Regions from separate parts of the Lactobacillus helveticus genome, predicted to be linked through region 1. Evidence: riboswitches for the same ligand, from Rfam matches in the RefSeq annotation. Region 1 holds a riboswitch; the other holds the start of a gene.

What was found. Region 1 has a riboswitch for magnesium ahead of mgtA (magnesium-translocating P-type ATPase). Riboswitches for the same ligand answer to the same signal wherever they lie in the genome.
Region 2: another riboswitch for magnesium. It lies ahead of mgtA (magnesium-translocating P-type ATPase); the one in region 1 lies ahead of mgtA (magnesium-translocating P-type ATPase).

What each region holds. Positions count from the first base shown of each region.
Region 1 covers NZ_CP151471.1:1,989,507-1,992,936, reverse strand. The annotation lists gene mgtA (magnesium-translocating P-type ATPase) at 1-1,101, opposite strand, end outside; M-box (ykoK) riboswitch at 1,178-1,345, opposite strand; gene AADV52_RS10145 (RNA-guided endonuclease TnpB family protein) at 1,572-2,573, opposite strand; gene AADV52_RS10140 (AAA family ATPase) at 2,714-3,430, opposite strand, start outside.
Region 2 covers NZ_CP151471.1:1,881,731-1,885,160, forward strand. The annotation lists gene trpS (tryptophan--tRNA ligase) at 1-203, shown strand, start outside; gene AADV52_RS09565 (ComE operon protein 2) at 227-706, shown strand; gene AADV52_RS09570 (TPM domain-containing protein) at 696-1,304, shown strand; M-box (ykoK) riboswitch at 1,354-1,517, shown strand; gene mgtA (magnesium-translocating P-type ATPase) at 1,604-3,430, shown strand, end outside.

The sequences.
Region 1 (3,430 bases):
GTAATGTCTTTCAAGTACAACCTTATCTTGAGTTAAAGTACCTGTCTTATCAGTACACAAAATATCTGCAGAGCCAAAGTTCTGAATTGAACTCATTCTCTTAACAATCGTTTCATGCTTAGCCATTTCTACAGACCCCTTAACCAAGTTACTGGTAACAATTACCGGTAACATTTCTGGTGTTAGACCTACAGCAGTTGCAATCGCAAAAATTAAGGCATTAAACCAATCGCCCTTTGTTAGCCCATTGATCAAGAAAACCAATGGCGTAATAACTGCAGTCATCGTTAATAAGGTCTTAGAAATATTTTTAATACCAATATCAAAAGTAGTTTCCTTAGTCTTATTTTTAGCTAAACTACGTGCTAGATTACCAAAAACGGTTTTATCACCTGTCGCAAATACAACTCCCATGCCTGAACCGGAAATAATATTAGTACCCTCGTACAGGATATTAGGATAATCAAGATAACTTTCATCATCTTTTGGTTTTTGATCTGCAATCTTTTCTACCGGATTAGATTCACCATTTAAAGAACTAGCTGAACAAAATAGATCCTTGCTTCGAAGTAACCGCATATCAGCTGGAACTAAATCCCCTGCAGTTAAATTAATGATGTCACCAACTACAACTTCCTTAGTTGGCAATTCTTGGTCTTTTTGATCCCGTCTAATATTAGTAGTTACGGAAACCATATTTAAAAGACTTTCTACAGCATCATTTGTTCTTACATTTTGAATAAAACTCGTTAGTCCAGAAATCAATACCATAGTCAACATAATAATTACGGTACTCAAATCCTTATCAGCTGGTGCTGCTAATAGATAATTAGTAAAAAACGATAAAGTTGCTAAAATCAATAACACTCCAGTAAATGGAGTCATAAATGCATCTACTAAGAAATGTAACTTAGGATGATGCTCTTTATTGGAAACCTCATTTAATCCATCACGCTCTAATCGTTTTTTTGCCTGACTAGTTTCTAATCCTTCAACCGACGTATGTAATCTATCTAATACCTCACTTTTTCCCTCTCCTGCAATCTGTTTAGCCAAAGTCGCATCTGTTACCACACGATCTTTAGAGTAAATTTTTAACATTCTAATCCCTCCCCTAAAAAATCGGCAAACAAACAAAAGACCAACGCAAAAACTGCATTGGTCTTAGTTATCAAGCGATTTCTACTCGTCGTTCAGTTTTAACACTACGTAACGTGAAGTCTGTTCAACTAGCTGACTGGGCAAAGCCTTAATTCGACAGTTCCTGTTTAACCCATCGGCATCTCTGGATGTTGCTGGGCGTCAGCGTATATTTACGTAGGAGTCTCACCTAACAGTTCATTTGCTTTAACTATTTAATTAACAACTTCATCATAAAAGGGCAAGGACAGATATACAAGTACTTTTAATAAATCTTTATCTTTTCTTCATATAATTTTTAGATAACTGCTATTAAAAAATTATCAGACCCCAAAATGAACTACACCGGCACTGAAGTGCCGGGTTTCTGGGAACACTGAGTAGTGTTTAGGATCTTACATTGAACTAGTCAAATGCCTAACTCACAGAACTCAGCTTGTTACCATGGCCAGTCCCTGACCACTTAGCTTTGTACTTCCTTTATGCAGGATATTAACTGCCGCATTAATATCTCGATCATGCTTGGTTTGACACTTAGGGCAAATCCATTCACGAATCTCTAATGGCTTAGCGCCACTGTTATAGCCACATTTTGAACAAATTCTGGAAGTATTCTTGGGATCAACTGCAATTAGTTTCTTGCCATACCATTCGCATTTGTATTCTAGCATTTGTCTAAACATTCGCCATGAAGCATTGGCAATTGACTTAGCCAAATGATGATTTTTCTGAAGATTCTTGGTTTTCAAATCTTCAATCGCAATTACATCATATTGCTTAACTAAATGCGTAGTTAGTTTATGCAGATAATCTCTGCGCTGATTAGCTATTTTTGCTTGGTATCTGGCTTTTGACTTTTGCGCTTTTTGCCAATTAGTGAAGCTTTCTAAGCTTCTAGGACAAAGCACCTTTTTATTCCTGTCTTGCAAAACTAATAATTTAGCTAAATGTCTGCGACGAGCATATTTTCTTTGCCAGACTTTGGCTTTCTTTTCAAAATAAGAACTGTCAAAACTAGGATATTTTAGCCCATTAGACAGAATTGCTAAATCAGCTGCGCCAACATCAATTCCAACCTGTTTGTCAGTTAAGCTATACTTCTCTGGTTCAGGTATTTCAGCTTGTAGAGACAAATAATACTTGCCCGTTGGTTCAAGTACGACCATATAACGCTTAACCTTAGTGTTTTGCAAAACTCCAGTCTTGCTGGTTTTGACATAGCCCAATTTGGGAATCTTTAAATATCTTTTACCTGCAGTTTTTACGATTGACTTGCCTGTATAAGACTTTTTCAGATACTTGCGTGAATGAAAACGATCATTGCCAAACATCTGCTCAAGCTGGTTTTGTTGTGTTCTATTAGGATAGAGTCTTAATTTGATCCCTTTCAGCACATTTGTTCCCTCCTTTCTTTTTAAGATTATATCAAACATATGTTTAAGAAAGAAGGGGGGAACAAGCAAAAAAACTAAAAAAGGCCGGATTCATCACGGGATTGAAATCCCGTGTTTTCTCCGGCAATTAATCAATAAAAAATGAGTCTGGAAAAATATTTTTCCAAACTCACTCATTTTTACCAAATATGTAATAACCGTGTTGGATCTAACTTGCTTAAGTTAAACTGACGAACGTGCTGCTTAGAATTTTCTGGAAACTTCTTAATAAAATCGGCTACATTGTAGAGCCCTGTTGAATACGTCCAAACCCCTTTAACTTTCCTAATTGGATCAAGCATTTCATTTCTGATTGGGTAAGCAGAAATTAAGAAATGCTTATGATGAAACTTGAATACAAAGTATGGTAACTTGAATTGCTTTACAGCCTCATCTTCAGTTTTTGCAATAGAAACTACATTTCGATATGTACCATATTTTTCAGTAAACTTTTCGTTGAATGAAAAGTAGAAGTTAGAGATATGCACATGTGGAAAATCTTCTTCTTCCACTTGATCTGGAACTGCAATCACATGTGCATAACGATCTAAATTACTTTCTCTCTGGGACAAAGCGTGATCCATTTGATTAGGGATAATCTTGTGTGCCCAGTAAGGTACCTCAGGATGAGCCTCATATGAACGATACATTTGTTTAACTACTTCTGGTTTTACCCAGTCATAATGCATTCTCGTCTGATTACGTTTAAGCAAATTCTCTAATGTATTGTGCTGCATAAAATCAACTACAAAACATTCATAATGATACTTATCTACCCATGGCTTAAAATGTTCAATTGCACTCGGAACAATATGCGTTCCATCGACAATTACGGTTTCCCCATGTTCCATCTTGTG
Region 2 (3,430 bases), 110 kb from region 1:
ACGTTAAAATTAAACGTTACTTAAACAAAGTGCTGGAAGCTGAACTTGCACCTATTCGTGAACGTCGTGAAAAGTATGCTCAAGATGAAGATGCAATTTACGAGATGCTTTTAGAAGGATCAAAGAAAGCAAATACAGTAGCTAATGAGACTTTGGAACAAGTTCGTGATGCTATTGGTTTGAACTACTTTAAAAATAGATAATATGAATAAACAGAGGTAAGTTCATGCACGATCGAATTCCTTGGAAACAATATTTCATGATGCAAGCACTAGTAATAGCACAGCGTTCTACTTGTAATAGAGCTCTTGTTGGTAGTGTTTTAGTAAAAGATAATCGTATTATTGGCACAGGGTATAATGGGTCCGTTTCTGGACAGCCACATTGTGATGAAGTAGGCCATCAAATGGTTGATGGACATTGCGTTCGGACTATTCATTCCGAGATGAATGCCATCATTCAATGTGCAAAATTTGGCGTATCAACTGATGATACTGAAATATATGTGACTCATTTTCCTTGTTATAATTGCTGCAAATCTTTACTTCAAGCTGGCGTAAAGAAAATTAATTATTACTTTGATTATCGCGACAATCCGTTGGCAATGCAGCTGCTTCATGATTGTGGGGTACCATATGAACAGATTAAAATCGATCGGAAATATGTGGAAAGCTTGGCTTATAAACTTGAAGAAGATGAAAACTAGATTTATTTGGCTATTTGGCTTGTTGGCCGTCTTTATGACGATGACGGGATTTGTGCAACCTAATATTGAGGATCATGCTCATATTTTAAATAAAGAGACTAAGACTTTAATTAAAGAGAAGAATAATCGTTATTTGCAAACCAAAGAGCAACCTCAAATAACTGTAGTTACAGTGAAAAAACTTAAAAACTTAACGCCAAAATCGTTAAATCGATCTAAGCGCACTGTTTTTATTGTGGTAGGGCAAAAAGGTAAGAAGCGCAATGTACAAATTTTTTCAAGCAAAGATTTACATGGTGCTTTTACAGCAGATGCGAGATCAAATATTCTTAGCGCTGAGGCAGATCAACTTCGAAGTTATAATAATGCTACTTTTAACAAGGGGTTGCGATTTGTTTTTCGTGCCTGTGCAACCAAGGTAGATCAACAATATCAATATGCTCTTGATAAATTTGATTTATCGCAAAGCGAACAAAATAAGATTTCGCATCCCCATCGAATAGCACTGCCAATCGCATTAGCCTTGGCATTCCTAATTATGGGAATAATATATATACTTAGAAGATTCGGACATCATAGCTCTAATTTGCGCAAATAGGCAACTTGACTTATTTGAATTAAGTCCTTAAACTTTTTGTAGATATAGTAAGTAAAACTGTTAGGTGAGACTCCTACGTGAACACACGCTATCGCCCAGAAACATCCAGAGATGCCAACGGGTTAAATAGGTGTCGTCGACTTAAGGCGAGATCCAGATAGCTAGCATGTGCTTACGTCACGTAGTGTTAAAACTGAACGACGAGTATGACAAAAGCCTTGTTTGGCGTGCAAGTCACCTGCAGAAATAGCAGGTGGCTTTTTTTGTTTGCTTGTCTATTGAATGAGAGGAATTGTAGAATGTTAAAACCAGCGAGCAAAAAACATTCAAATGTTGACATTCAACGAATTCAACGGATTGCACGTGAATCACGCAGCGAAACGCTAGCGAGGCTGCAAGCGAGTGCCGAAGGACTTTCAACCAAAAAAGCTAATGAAAATAGAAAGGAATATGGCAAAAATGAGATAAGAACGAATACCAATGCATCTAAATGGAAATTATTGGGTGAATCCTTAGCAACACCATTTACTTTGGTATTAATTATTTTGACCTTGCTTACCACCTTTACTAGTTACATTGTTCCTCATGGCAATAGTGATATAGAGACTGTATTGGTAATGCTACTGATGCTTCTGATTTCTGTTGTGGCAAATTTTATTCAGAAAATACGGATTGCTAAGGTTACTGACAAATTATTAAATATGGTGTCAGTTACTACCAATATCAGGCGTGATGGAAAAAATATGGAATTGCCAACTGAAGATGTAGTAGTTGGCGATGTGATCAACTTATCTGCAGGCGACATGATCCCAGCTGATATGAAGCTGCTAACAAGTAAGGATTTATTTTGTTCTTCTAGCTATCTTGATGGTGATTCCGAACCGACAGAGAAAGTTGCCAACGTTACGCTAAAACCGAGTATGTTAGCTGATTACCTAAATTATCCCAATATTTTGTATGAGGGAACTACGATTGTTTCCGGTTCCGGTAGCGGCATTGTTTTTGCGGTAGGAAACAACACCGTTTTTGGCAAAGAAGTTCAGAAGATTTCACGCAAAAAGGTCAATACAACGCTGTTTGATCGAGAAATGAAGCAGCTTGCTAAAATTTTAATAATTGTGACAGCTATTTTGTTGCCCTTGTTATTCATAATTAATGGTTTAACAAAAGGTGATTGGGGAGAAAGCCTAATATTTGCTTTGGCAGCGGCAGTTGGGCTTACTCCTGAAGTTTTGCCGATTATCGTTAACAGCAATCTGACTAAAGGCGCACTTGAAATGTCCAAACAAGGCGTGGTAGTCAAGCAAATGAATGCTATTCAAAATTTGGGCTCAACTGATGTTTTCTGTATCGATAAAACAGGTACATTAACTCAAAAGCAGGTAGTTCTAGAGCGTCACTATGATTTGGAAATGGAAGAAACGCCGCGTATTCTAAAGTTTTCGTATTTAAATGCTTATTATCAAACCGGGATGAAGGGTTTGATTGATAAAGCAGTGATTGATGCGGCTGGTGATGAATTAGATGTAAACGAGATTCAGCGTGATTACAACAAGATAGACGAAATTCCTTTTGACTATAGCAGAAAAAGAATGAGCGTTGTGGTGGTTGATAATGATGAACACCACGGGCAACACTTATTGGTTACTAAAGGCGCAGCTGAAGGGATGCTGGATATTTCTAATCAAGTTGAAGTCAATGGCAAAAGCGAAAAGTTGACTTATGCTTGGCGCAAAAGAATCCTTAATCAAATCAATGAACTGAATGATGATGGTTTACGAGTGCTGTTAGTTGGTTATAAATTGAATCCAGCGCCAGTGGGAGAATTTTCTGCTAAAGATGAAAATGATTTAACAATTATTGGCTATTTGGCATATCTTGATCCACCTAAGGAAAGCACTAAAGAGGCTTTACAAGATCTTAAAAATGATAATTTAAACGTCAAAATCTTTACCGGCGATAATGAGGCGGTTACTAGAGCGATTGCTTTGCAAGTCGGCTTAAACGTCGATACGGTTTACGATGGTGAACAAATTGAAACAGCAACGGCAGAAGAATTGGCTGAAATTGTTGAAAAATGTAATATTTTTGTTCATTTAACTCCTGAATTGCGGGTTAAGATTATC